Regions from separate parts of the Micromonospora sp. NPDC002389 genome, predicted to be linked through region 2. Evidence: riboswitches for the same ligand, from Rfam matches in the RefSeq annotation. Region 2 holds a riboswitch; each other region holds the start of a gene.
The links. A riboswitch is a leader RNA that binds a small molecule or an ion and turns the genes downstream of it on or off. The one in region 2 is predicted to bind cobalamin.
Positions count from the first base shown of each region.

Region 1: linked by a shared signal. The riboswitch ahead of ABT008_RS29430 (ABC transporter substrate-binding protein) and the one ahead of ABT008_RS19955 (energy-coupling factor ABC transporter permease) in region 2 are both predicted to bind cobalamin.
Region 3: linked by a shared signal. The riboswitch ahead of ABT008_RS16020 (ribonucleoside-diphosphate reductase subunit alpha) and the one ahead of ABT008_RS19955 (energy-coupling factor ABC transporter permease) in region 2 are both predicted to bind cobalamin.

Region 1 is NZ_JBEOWP010000027.1:30,393-34,511, reverse strand. Features, by position in the region: gene ABT008_RS29445 (CbiX/SirB N-terminal domain-containing protein) at 1-548, opposite strand, end outside; gene ABT008_RS29440 (ABC transporter ATP-binding protein) at 545-1,306, opposite strand; gene ABT008_RS29435 (iron chelate uptake ABC transporter family permease subunit) at 1,306-2,298, opposite strand; gene ABT008_RS29430 (ABC transporter substrate-binding protein) at 2,367-3,350, opposite strand; cobalamin riboswitch at 3,382-3,554, opposite strand; gene ABT008_RS29425 (hypothetical protein) at 3,787-4,119, opposite strand, start outside.
Region 2 is NZ_JBEOWP010000010.1:42,235-46,353, forward strand. Features, by position in the region: gene ABT008_RS19935 (hypothetical protein) at 1-77, opposite strand, end outside; gene ABT008_RS19940 (RNA polymerase sigma factor) at 70-645, opposite strand; gene ABT008_RS19945 (YncE family protein) at 725-1,975, shown strand; gene ABT008_RS19950 (roadblock/LC7 domain-containing protein) at 2,165-2,584, shown strand; cobalamin riboswitch at 2,677-2,851, shown strand; gene ABT008_RS19955 (energy-coupling factor ABC transporter permease) at 2,882-3,574, shown strand; gene ABT008_RS19960 (energy-coupling factor ABC transporter substrate-binding protein) at 3,571-3,900, shown strand; gene cbiQ (cobalt ECF transporter T component CbiQ) at 3,900-4,119, shown strand, end outside.
Region 3 is NZ_JBEOWP010000007.1:236,333-240,451, forward strand. Features, by position in the region: gene ABT008_RS16020 (ribonucleoside-diphosphate reductase subunit alpha) at 1-1,758, opposite strand, end outside; cobalamin riboswitch at 1,895-2,102, opposite strand; gene ABT008_RS16025 (non-ribosomal peptide synthetase/type I polyketide synthase) at 2,223-4,119, shown strand, end outside.

The sequences.
Region 1 (4,119 bases), on a different contig from region 2:
CAGCCGGTCGCGGTGACCAGGACGTCGTCGTCGCCGAGGCCGTTCGCCTTCAGGCGGTTGCCGAGAGCGGCGGCGACCTGACTGGCGCCGTACGCGGTGCAGCGCGGCCCACGGCACACCAGCACGTGGCGACGGTGTCGGGTGATCTGCGACCAGGCCGGGCTGCGGAACGGTCCGGGGTTGCCGTCGAGCGTGGTGTGGTCGCCGGTGATGGCGTCGCTGACTGCCGTGACCAGCGCCGGCTGTTGCGCCAGCGGCGGGGCGAGCAGGACGCGTACCTGCCGGTCCCGGGTGGCGCGCCAATGGGCGACCGCGCGCCGGAGCCAGGTGTCGAGGTACCGGTCGGGCGGTAGGTGCACGGCCACGAGCAGGACTTCGCCATGCTCCGGGACGGCGTCGAGGGCGGTGTGCAGGGACGGCTCGGCGCCGTCGAGGAAACAGGCCCGCACCGGTACGCCCCTGGCCTCGGCGACCGCCGCGGCGAGTCGGTGGATCGCGTCGTGGCCGCCGTGGTGGGTCGCCCCGCGTGAGACGAGCAGGACGTTCATGCTGCCGGTACCCGGTAGGTGATGATCGGGCGTCCATCGTGCACGGTGACGTCGGCGTCCACGGCGTACACGTCGGCGAGCAGCGCGGGTGTCAACACGTCGGCAGGCGTTCCGGAGGCGACGACCCGGCCATGGTGCAGCACCACCACGAGGTCACAGAACATCGCGGCCAGGTTGAGGTCGTGCAGTGCGGCAAGAGTGGTGACGGCGCTGCGACGGACCAGGCCCAGCAGTTGGAGCTGGTGGCCGATGTCGAGGTGGTTGGTGGGCTCGTCGAGCAGCAGCAGTTGCGGTTCCTGGGCCAGGGCCCGGGCGAGCTGGACCCGTTGGCGTTCCCCGCCGGAGAGCGTCTGCCAGCGGCGGTGGGCGTACCCGGTCATGTCGACGCGGTCGAGCGCGTCGGCGGCGGCGGCCCGGTCGGTGTCGGTGTCCGACCAGCGGGAACGGCGGTGCGGGGTACGGCCGAGCAACACCACGTCGAGGGCGGTCAGATCGAGGTCGGTCTCGGCGTACTGGGCGAGCAGGGCCATCCGCCGCGCCACGGTGGCACGCGGCAGCCCGGCCACGTCGTCGCCCGCGACGGTCACGGTCCCGGATCGGGGGGTGATCAACCCGGCGACGACCCGCAGCAGGGTGGTCTTGCCGGACCCGTTGGGGCCGAGCAGTCCGACCAGGGTGCCGCGCGGCGCCGAGCAGGTGACGCCGTCGAGGAGTCGAGCGGCCGGCACCGACCACGAGACGTCGTGGATGTCCAGCATCAGGTGTTCCGGTCCCCTCGGCGCAGCAGTAGCACGAACGCGGGCACCCCGAGCAGGGCGGTCAGCACGCCCACCGGTAGCTCACGGGGGTCGAACAGGGTCCTGGCCGCGGTGTCCACCCAGATCAGGAAGATCGCTCCGGCGAGCACGACGACCGGCAGCAGCCTGCGGTGGTCGGGGCCGGTGAACCGCCGCACGGCGTGCGGCAGGATCAGGCCGACGAACCCGATCGCGCCGCTTATCGAGACCAGCACGGCGGTCAGCAGGGCCGTGGTGACCAGCAGCAGCCACCGGACCCGCCGAACGTCCACGCCGAGGGCGGCGGCGGCCTCCTCACCGAACGCGAACGCGTTGAGCGCGCGGGCACACCGGAGGATCACGGCGAACCCCACCGCGAGCAGCGGCGTCGCCCACGCCAGTGCGGTCCAGTCGACGCGGGCGAGCGAGCCGGACAGCCAGAAGGTGATGGTCTGGGTCGCGTGCGGGTGGGCCGCCCAGATGATCACGAACGTCGTCAACGCGGCGCACAGCTGCGCGACGGCGACCCCGGCCAGCACCACCCGGGTCGGTCGCAGCACCGCGCGCTGGCCGGCGGCGGCGACCACGACGGCGAACGCGGCGAGCGCCCCCACGAACGCGCCCCCGGTGAGCGCCGCGGCACCCGCGCCGAGGCCCAGGACCAGGACGGCGACGGCACCCAGCGACGCCCCGGAGGAGACACCCAACAGGTACGGGTCGGCGAGCGGGTTGCGGGTGACGGTCTGCATGACCGCCCCGCAGGCGGCGAGGCCGGCCCCGACCACGGCGGCGCCCAGCACCCTCGGCAGCCGCAGCTCCCACACGATGTGGTCGCGCAGCAGCGGCACGTCGGCGCTCGTCAGGCCGAGATGATTGGTGATGACCAGCCACACGGTGCCCAGCGACAGGTCTGCCGGCCCCACCGTCACCGCCGCGGCCACCGACAACACCAGGCCGACCGCGAGTACGACCACCACGGCCACCATGCGCACCGCTCGGACCGGCTTCGCCGGAGTCTGCGCCGGCCGGGTGGTGACGGTGGTCAGCTGCTCACCCCGCCGACGCCCCGGGCCAGTGCCTCCACCGCGAGGACGTTCCGCACACCGGCCGAGGTGGAGGAGAAGGCCAGGGTGACGTACCGCTTGTCCTTGACGGCGGGCAGGTCCTTGAGCGCCGGGTGCTTCTCGAGGAACGCCTGCTTGGCGGCGGCGGTGTCCCAGCTCGCGTCGACGAGCACGATCACGTCCGGGTTGCGCTCGACGACGGCCTCCCAGTTGGTGTCGGCCCAACTGCCGGTCAGGTCGTCGAAGATGTTGGTGACCCCGGCCGCAGACATGATCATGGCCGGGCCGCCGCAGCAGGCGCCGGCACTGGGCGCGTCGTTGCCGCCGTCCCACCACAGCACCCGCGTGCCCTTCGCATCCGCCGACACGTCCGCGATGCGCTGCTTCTGGTCGGCGATCAGCGTCTCGGCCCGCTCCGCGACGCCGAAGATCGCGGCGATCTCCCGGATCTCGGCGAACACGTCGTCGATCGTCAGCTTCGCCGGTCGCGTCTCCTTCGGACATCCGGCGGCGGAGACGTACGTGCCCACACCGAGCTTCTGCCACTCGGCACGGTCACCGGCCCCCTCGTCGCCGAACGCGCTCGCGAAGGAGCCGTAGACGAAGTCAGGCTCCAGTTCGAGCAACTTCTCCTTCGACGGGTACTCCTTGGCCAGTACCGGCACCTTCGCGTACGCGGCGGCATACTCGGGCAGCACCTGGTCGTCGAGGTAGGCGGTGCCGGCCATCCGGTCCTCCAGGCCGAGCGCCAGCATGATCTCGGTGGCGGGCTGGTTCATCGTCACCGCCCGCGCCGGAGGGCTCGGGACCACGACCGGTACGCCGCAGTTGGTGAACTCCACAGGCCCGGCAGCGGACGCCGTGGCAGCCGGATCACTGTCACCGGTCGTGGCGCAGCCACCGACCAGGACGAGTACGACGGAGAGCGGCGCGGCAACGCGCCAGGACGCAGGGAACCGCATAGCGGGACCACCTTCCAGCACCTCGTGGACGGGTCGTACAGGTGCCGTGGCCGGTCTCCTGGCTGACGGGTGGTGCGCTGGCGACCGGCCTTCCCAGGCATACGCCCAGTGACCTTGCGGTGGCCTCCAGCATCCCGATCACAGTGGCGAGGGCCGCACCGGTCTCACACCGGCTTCCCGAGCACCACGGCGAGGCCACCCTAACCAAAGCAGGCAGCACCGTCACCGTGGCCTAGATCATGGTGAGAGTCCACGTTGTGGGGTTACCGCTACCGGAGATACCTTCGCGACACAACGCTGGAGGTCTCTCCGCGAGGAGCCGCGACTACCAGGCGCTGCATGGCTCCACGACTCGTCGGTGTTCCGCTGGCTCGCTCCGTCAACCGGTGGCAGCCGATCGCCGTGACAACAGCAATCGTTGACGACCTCGCGATCGTCACGGCCTTTGGGATTCGGCCGCTTTCTGCGACAAGAGTTCCCCGGGAAAGACCACTCGGCATGAAGGCGGTGCCGCCATACCTCCGGCAGGCTGACACGCCGCATCATCCCAGACCTTGCGCACCGCCTGGACAAGCTCAACGACCTCGTGAGCTATACGTGCACCGCGCGACCTGCTGTCTTCCCACATCACGTCCCGCCAGCCACCGTCCGATGTACGCCGCTCTGAGTTCACGAGCGGCCGCAGTTGGCCTTGCAGGGCATGCTCAAGCGCCAGGCCCACGGCATCGGACCCAAATCGCGCTGCCAAGGGCTGGGCCTCCACGAGCAT
Region 2 (4,119 bases):
TGGGCGGTGACGTCCGGTGGCTCGGGGGTCTCCAACCAGGCGGACAGCTCGCGCAGTTCCCGTTCGAGGTCAGCCACGGCTCGGCTCCTCGACGTCGAGCAGGCCGCGCAGCTTCACCAGGGCGCGGGAGGTCCGCGACTTCACCGTGCCGCGTGCCCAGCCGAGCATGGCGACCGTCTCGTCCTCGGACAGGTCGAGGAAGTAGCGGCAGACGATCACCTCGCGGTCGCGCTCCGGCAGCGACCGCAGCGCCCGGACCAGGGTGGCCCGCCGTTCCCCGGCGAGGACGGCGTCGACGGCCTCGTCCTCGACCGCCTCCGAGTTCGGTGCCACCCGGGCGGCCCGCAGCACCAGACCGGTACGCCGGTCGCGTGACCGGTGCAGGTTGCGCGTCTCGTTCGCCACTATCGCCAGCAGCCAGGATCGGAACGAGGCGTCGCCGCGATAGCGGGACAGTTTCCGGTAGCCCTTCACGAACGCCTCCTGGACCACGTCCTCCGCGTCGGCTCCTGCGCCGAGCAGGATCGCCGTCCGGTAAGCGGACGCGGTGTGCCGGGCGACCAGGAGTTCGTACGCCTCCAGGTCACCTGCCTGCGCGCGGGTGACGAACTCCTCGTCGTCCAGGGAAACCTCCGGTGGGATCACTGTCCTGACACCGGTCGCGCCGTCCAGGTTCCACTGTCCGCCGACGGAACCGGGATCGGCGTGGCGGTGTCATCCGGGCATGATGGCGAAGAGAACGGCCACCCGCCGTACCCTGTTGTCCGCGCTGGTGGGCGCTGGTGCCGCGACGCTGGTCGGGTGTGATCCGGACAGGTCCCGGGTGGCGGCGGTGCCGCCGGATCCGCTGCTCGTCGACCTGGCCGACGGACTCGGACTACTGCGCGGTGCCGAGCGGCAGGTCATCCCGCACGCCGTCGCCACCGCCGACGGGCGGTCGGTGTACGCGAGCGCACCGGAGGGTGCCGACACCGCGTTCTGGCGGATCGAGACCGCCACGGGTGTCGCCTCCGCGCGGGTGCGGCTGCCCGGCCGCTGGGTGCCGCAGACAGTCTCCGCCGACGGCACGTGGGTGGCACTGACCACCGAGGCGGTGAGCGTCACCGCAGTGTCTCCGGCCGGGCGGGACGTCACTCCGGTGCTGATCGCCGACGCGGGTGGAGTGCGGCAGCGGCTACGGCTGCCGGGCAACGTCGTCCCGGAGGCGTTCACCCACGACCACGGCGGGCTGTTCGTGCTGGAGTGGCTGCCGCCGCAGGCACCGGACCGGTACCGGGTCCGGGTGGTCGACCTCGTCACCGGTGTGGCGGGCCCGTTGCAGACCCGCCTCAAGCAGGCGATCCCGGCGGGCGCGGAGGAGGAGATGCGCGGCGACGGGCGGCAGGCCGTGCTCGCCCCGGACCGTCGAGTCCTGTACACGCTCTACACCCACCAGCCCGATCACCGGCATACCCGGGACCGGATCAGCGGGCGGCCGGGCCGTGACGTCCACGCCTTCGTGCACACACTGCACCTGTACGAGCGGTGGGCGTACTGCGTGGACCTGCCGCACCCGTTCGGGGAGGGGCCGGCAGACGGGCACGTCATGGCGATCGCCCCGGACGGCTCCCGGCTGCACGTCGCCGACCTGACCTCCGGCACCGTCGCCGAGATCTCCACCGACGAGCTGACGGTACGCCGCACCGCCGCCGTGCCCGTCGCGTCCGGCCCGGCGTACGCGACGGCGGACGACGATCGACTGTTCCTCGGCGGGGCCGGTGTGGTGCGTACCGTGGATGCCGCCGGTCTGCGGGTCGTCGCCGAACGGCCGGTCGACGCTCCCGTCACCGGTCTCCTCCTCGGCCCGGAGAGCGGTCGTCTCTATGTGGGTGGGCGGGATGCGCTGAGATGGCTCGACCCGGCCAGCGGTGCCGAACTCGGCCGTGCCGCGGTGCCCGGCCTGGTGGGGTTGCGTGGCCCGGTGCCGTCGTCCTGAGCGGGAATCACCGTCGGTCAGAGGAGCGATTCCCGGTGTGACCGTGACGTCCGACCCGTCCGATTAGGGTGACCAGCGTCGTCGTACGTTAGGGGGATCAGGGAACCGGATCCGGGGGAGTGTCAGCCCCCTGAGGCCGCGTCTTCTCTGGTACGAACGTAGGAGTTTCGACGAGAGGACAGCGCCCTTATGACCCATGCCCTGGTCACCGCCGAGAACCTCAGCGCCGCGCTGGACGACATCGTGGATCGCGTGCCCGGTGCCAAGTTCGCGGTGGTGCTCTCCCCGGACGGCATCATGCTGGGGGCCTCGCGGGGCATCGACGAGGAGATCGCCGAGCAACTGTCCAGTGTGGTCTGTGGTCTCCAGGCGTTGGGTCTGGCTGCCGCACGATTGTGCGGTGAGGGTGAGCTGCACCAGGTGGTGGTGCAGATGTCGCGGGCGTTCCTGTTCCACGCCACCACCGGCAACGGGGCGATCCTCACCGTCGGTATCGACGGCTCGGCCGAGGTGGGGGACATGGCGTACGAGGTCGCCCTCTTCTGCGCCAGGGCCGGGCATCACCTGCCGGTGTACGTGGAGCCGGCGCCCCACCTGACCGGGCGGTGACCTACCCGGGAATCGTCGTGACAAACGGCACTCTTCGACCGCGTCCGGCCGCTGGGGCATCGATGAGTCTTGTGCGCCGGTGCGCGGAACGGATAACGTCTCGCCGTCGCGGTAATGGGAAGCCGGTGTGAGACCGGCGCGGCCCTCGCCACTGTGACCGGGGAGTTCACTCCGACTTGTACGCCACTGGGTCCGTGGAGGACCTGGGAAGGCCGGAGTACGCGACGATCCGGGAGCCAGGAGACCGACCCCGACGTGTGATCTCGTCCACGAGGTGTTGGAAGGGGAGGTCGACTCATGCACATCGCTGAGGGCTACCTACCACCGGTGCAGGCGGCGGCATGGTTCGCGGTCTCGACACCGTTCGTCATCCACGGTGCGCGCAACCTGGTCCAGCAGGTCCGCGCGAACCCCGACGCGAAGCTGTTGCTCGGCGCGGCCGGGGCGTTCACCTTCGTCCTGTCGGCGCTGAAGATCCCTTCGGTGACCGGGTCCTGTTCTCATCCGACCGGTGTGGGTCTCGGTGCGATCCTGTTCCGAGCCCCCGTGATGAGTGTGCTCGGCACGATCGTGCTGCTGTTCCAGGCACTGCTGCTGGCTCACGGCGGGTTGAGCACGCTCGGCGCGAACGTCTTCTCGATGGCCATCGTCGGCCCCTGGGTGGCCTTCGGCGTGTACGCGCTGATCCGCCGGCTCGGTGGCGGCCTCGGCATCTCGGTGTTCTTCGCCGCGGCCCTGGCCGACCTGGCGACCTACTGCGTGACCAGCGCCCAGCTCGCGCTGGCCTTCCCGGACCCGGATTCGGGCTTCGTCGGCGCGCTGGCCAAGTTCGGTTCCATCTTCGCGGTCACCCAGATCCCGCTGGCGATCAGCGAGGGCCTGCTCACCGTCCTGGTGGTGCGGTTGCTGGTCCGGGTGAGCCCGCAGGAACTCCGCCGGCTCGGCATTCTGCGCCGTCCGGCCCCGACGACCGAGGGAGCGGTGGCGTGAAGTCGTTCGGCCGGACCAACCTGTTGTTGCTGCTCGCCGTGGTGGCGTTGGCGGTGGCGCCGCTGGTGCTGGGTCTCGGCAGCGGCGAGGAGCCGTTCGCCGGGGCGGATGCCCTCGCCGAGGAGGCGATCGTCAACGACCACCCCGACTACGAGCCGTGGTTCAGCTCGATCTACGAGCCGCCGTCGGGTGAGATCGAGTCGGCGTTGTTCGCGCTCCAGGCCGCCCTCGGCGCCGGGTTCCTCGGCTACTACTTCGGGGTCGCCCGGACCCGGCAGCGGCTGCGTGGCGAGCAGACCGCGACCGGGGAGAAGACCACCGACTAGTGCTCGCGTTGGACGTGGCGGCGTACGCCAGCCCCTGGCGACGCCGCCACCCGGCGGAGAAGGCCCTGTTGGCCCTGGGGCTGTTGGGCTGCGCGTTGCTCCTGCCACCGTGGCCGGGTGCCCTGGTGGTGGGCCTGACCGCGGCGGCGGCGTTGCTCGGGCCGGCGGCGCTGCCGCCGCGCCTGCTGGTCCGGGCGGCCCGGACCCCGCTGTTGTTCA
Region 3 (4,119 bases), on a different contig from region 2:
GGTCTGGCCGACCTCGGCGCCCCACAGGTCCGGGTGCAGCTCACCCCGGGCGGCGCGGGTCTCGGCGTACGCGGGATGCGGGCCGAACCGCTCGGCGAGCCCGGCCGAGGTCTCCAACGCGGTCAGGAAGATCTCCTCCTGCACCCGGGTCGACAGCTCCCGGGCGGCCGCGGAGTCGAACGGCAGGCGCAGCGTGAAGAACGCGTCCTGCAACCCCATCAGCCCGAGCCCGACGGGGCGCCAGCGCGGGTTCGACGCCGCCGCCTGCTCGGCCGGGTAGTAGTTGATGTCGATCACCCGGTCCAGGAACACCACGGCGGTCCGCACCGTGGCGCGCAGCCGCTCCCAGTCGACACCGTCGGCGGTGACGTGCGCGCCCAGGTTGACCGAGCCGAGGTTGCAGACCGCCGTCTCGGCGTCGTCGTTGACCTCCAGGATCTCGGTGCAGAGGTTCGACAGGTGGATGGTGTTGCCCGGGGCGCCGGTCTGGTTGGACAGCCGGTTCGAGGCGTCCTTGAACGTCATCCACCCGTTGCCGGTCTGCGCGAGCGTCCGCATCATCCGGCCGTACAGGTCGCGGGCCTTGACGGTCTTGACCGCCTTCTTCTCCGCCGCCCGGTACGCCTCGTCGAACGCCTCACCGAACAGGTCGGGCAGCTCGGGGGCGTCCGACGGGTCGACCAGCGACCAGTCGCCGTCCGCCTCGACCCGCCGCATGAACTCGTCCGGGATCCAGTTGGCGAGGTTCAGGTTGTGCGTCCGCCGGGACTCCTCGCCGGTGTTGTCCCGCAGTTCGAGGAACTCCTCCACGTCCGGGTGCCACGGTTCGAGATAGACGCAGGCCGCGCCCTTGCGACGGCCGCCCTGGTTGACCGCGGCCACTCCGGCGTCCAGCGTCTTGAGGAACGGCACGATGCCGTTCGACCTGCCGTTGGTGCCCCGGATCAGGGCGCCCCGACCGCGTACCCGGGACCAGGAGATGCCGATGCCGCCGGAGAACTTGGACAGCTTCGCGACCTGGTGGTAGCGCTCGTAGATGGAGTCGAGTTCGTCGCGCGGCGAGTCGACCAGGAAGCACGAGGACATCTGGGTGTGCCGGGTGCCGGAGTTGAACAGCGTCGGCGAGCTGGGCAGGTAGGCCAGGCTGGACATCAGTCGGTAGAAGCCGATCGCCTCGCCGGGCGTCTGCGACAGGCCGCAGGCGACCCGCAACAGCCAGTACTGCGGCGTCTCCACCACGAGCCGGGTCTGCGGGTGCCGCAGCAGGTACCGGTCGGCGACCGTACGCAGCCCGAAGTACTCGAAGCGCAGGTCCCCCGCCGGGTCGACGGCGTCGTCCAGTTTGCGCGCGTTGCGGGCCACGAACGCGGCGGTGTCGTCGCCGATCAGGCCCAGACCGTGGGCGTACCGGATGGACTGGCTGAAGCTGGCCACCTGCTGCCCGCGGACCTCCTTGTCCACGTACGCGGCCAGCAGTCGGGCCGCCAGCTTCGAGTACTGCGGCTCCTCACCGATCAGTTCGGCCGCGGTCTGGATGGACAGCTTGTCCATCTCGGCCGTGGTCGCGCCGTCGTAGAGCCCGCTGATGGTCTTGGTGGCCACCCGCAGCGGGTCGATCTCGTCCAGGTCGGCGACCCACCGCTCCACCGCCTTGACGATCTTGTTGACGTCCACCGGCTCGGTGTCGCCGTTCCGCTTACGGACCTGCATGACGTGCCGGCGTTGCTCCGGCCCCGCCTGCTCCTGGGTCACCGTCATGTTCCCCCTCCTCACGCCTGTCCCCGAGATCGTCGGGTCCGCGCGGGAGGACGCCGCCGGTCACCGACGGCACTGCTGCCGTGACTGACCAGCTCGTGGCGTCGGCCGTCCCACGCGGCCGTCGACCGCCGCACACGTCGCGTGCGGCGCGCTGGCAGGTCTTCGGACTCGTGGGCCTGGTGCTCGCGCCTACTGGCCGTCGCTTCCCAGACCTGGCGGGTCCAGTGCGTGATGACGGCGGTCGTTCCCACTCACCGCTGCGGGGCAGTCCCGGATTCCCACCGGGTTCCCTCTTGCCTCGACCGCCGTGGAGCGGCGGCCGAACCAGCTACGGGGCACACCATATATGGGTGCGGTGCGGAGATGGCAACACCAGATGCTGTGCCGGGCGTGTCGCGTGCCAGATGCCGGGCGTCCCGCCGACCGCCGGCCGGGTACTCGATCATGCCCACTAGCATCGTCGCGTGCAGACAGCGGCCGGACCCGGCGACCGACGGGCACTGCTCGACATCCTCGTCCACGCCGCGGATCGGGCCCCCGACCAGGTGATCGTGCACGTGCGCGAGGACGGCACCGAACGCACCGTCACCGTCCGACAGTTGCGGGACGAGGCGCTGCGGGTGGCGGGCGGCTACCGGGCCGCCGGAGTGGCACCGGGCACTCCGGTGATCCTGGTCGCCGACGCCGGGGACGACTTCCAGCCGCTGTTCTGGGGGGCGCTCGCCGCCGGGCTGGTCCCGGTGCCGCTGCCACCCGAGCCGACCCGGGTACGGGCCGTCCGCGAGCTGCTCACCGACGCGGTGACCGTGGTGGACGACGCCACCGACGCGATCGCCGACGGGCTCGACGGCCCGGTGCTGCGGCTGGCCGACCTGCGGACCGGCACCCCACCGGAGGAGTTGTTCGCGGCCGACCCCACCGACGTGGCGTTCCTCCAGTTCTCCTCCGGCAGCACCGGCACGCCGCGCGGGGTGGAGTTGACCCACGCCAACGTGCTGGCCAATGTGGAGCAGTCCCGGCTGGCCAGTGGCGCCGGGCCGGACGACGTCCTGGTCACCTGGATGCCGTACTTCCACGACATGGGGTTGATCGGCACCCACCTGACCCCGCTCGCGATCGGGTGCACACAGGTCCGCGTACCCCCGATGGCGTTCGCCAAGCGCCCGGCGCTGTGGTTCACCGCCGCCCACCGGCACCGCGCGACCCTGCTCTCGGCGGCGAACTTCGCGCTGGCCCTGGCCGTCCGCCGGGTCCCGGCGGACCTCCTCGCCACGCTGGACCTGAGCCGGGTCCGGTGCGTGGTGGTGGGCGCGGAGCCCATCTCCCCCACCGTGTGGCGGGCCTTCCTGGCGCACGTCCGCCCGGCCGGGCTCGCCCCGTCCGCCCTGCGACCGGTGTACGGCCTGGCGGAGGCGACCCTCGCGGTGACCTTCCCGCCGCCCGGAGAGGTCGCCGAGCCGCTGGTGCTGGACCGGGCCGCGCTGAGCCGGGGCCGCGCGGTGACCACCGGGCCGGGCCCGCACGCCGTGGAGCTGATGGACCTGGGGCACCCGGTGCCCGGCTGCGAGGTCCGCGTCGTCGACGCGCGGCACCGGCCACTGCCCGAGGACCGGGTGGGCCTGATCGAGGTACGCGGCCCGAACGTGGCGCGCGGCTACCACCGGGATCCGCAGGCCAGCCGGGAGACCTTCCTGGACGGCTGGCTGCACACCGGTGACCTGGGTTTCCAGCGCGCCGGTCGGCTCTGCGTGACCGGCCGCGCGAAGGACGTCATCTTCGTCAACGGTCGGACGTTCCACGCCCCCGACCTGGAGGCGGTGGCCGCCGCGACCGTCGGGCTGCCTGCCACGGTGACGGCGGTGGTCGGCTGCACCGACCCGGACACCGGCGGCGAGCGGATCGTGGTGTTCGTGGCCTGGGCGCGACCGCCGGCCGGGGCGACCGTGGTGCTCGACACCACGCGGGCCCGGGTCGCCGAGGCGGCCGGGCACGACGACGTACGGGTGCTGCCGCTGCCGCCCGGCGCATTCGCCCGGACCACCAGCGGAAAGCTGCGGCGGCGACGGATGCGCGAACGCTACCTGGCCGGCGACTTCGCCGACCGGGAACGCCGCTGGCACCCGGCGGCGACCGAGCGCCCACACCCGCACTCGTCCGGCTTCACGCAACCGGCCACCTCGGAGGAGACGCACCCGGTGGCCGGGCCACCGTCGGACGGCTCGGGGCCGGTGTCCCGGCGACGGGTCGAGCAGGTCGTCCGGGCGGTCTGGGCGCGGGTGCTGGACCGGCCCGCCGACACCATCGCGGCGGACGACCGTTTCCTTGCCATCGGCGGTTCGTCGCTCAAGGCGATGGAGGTGC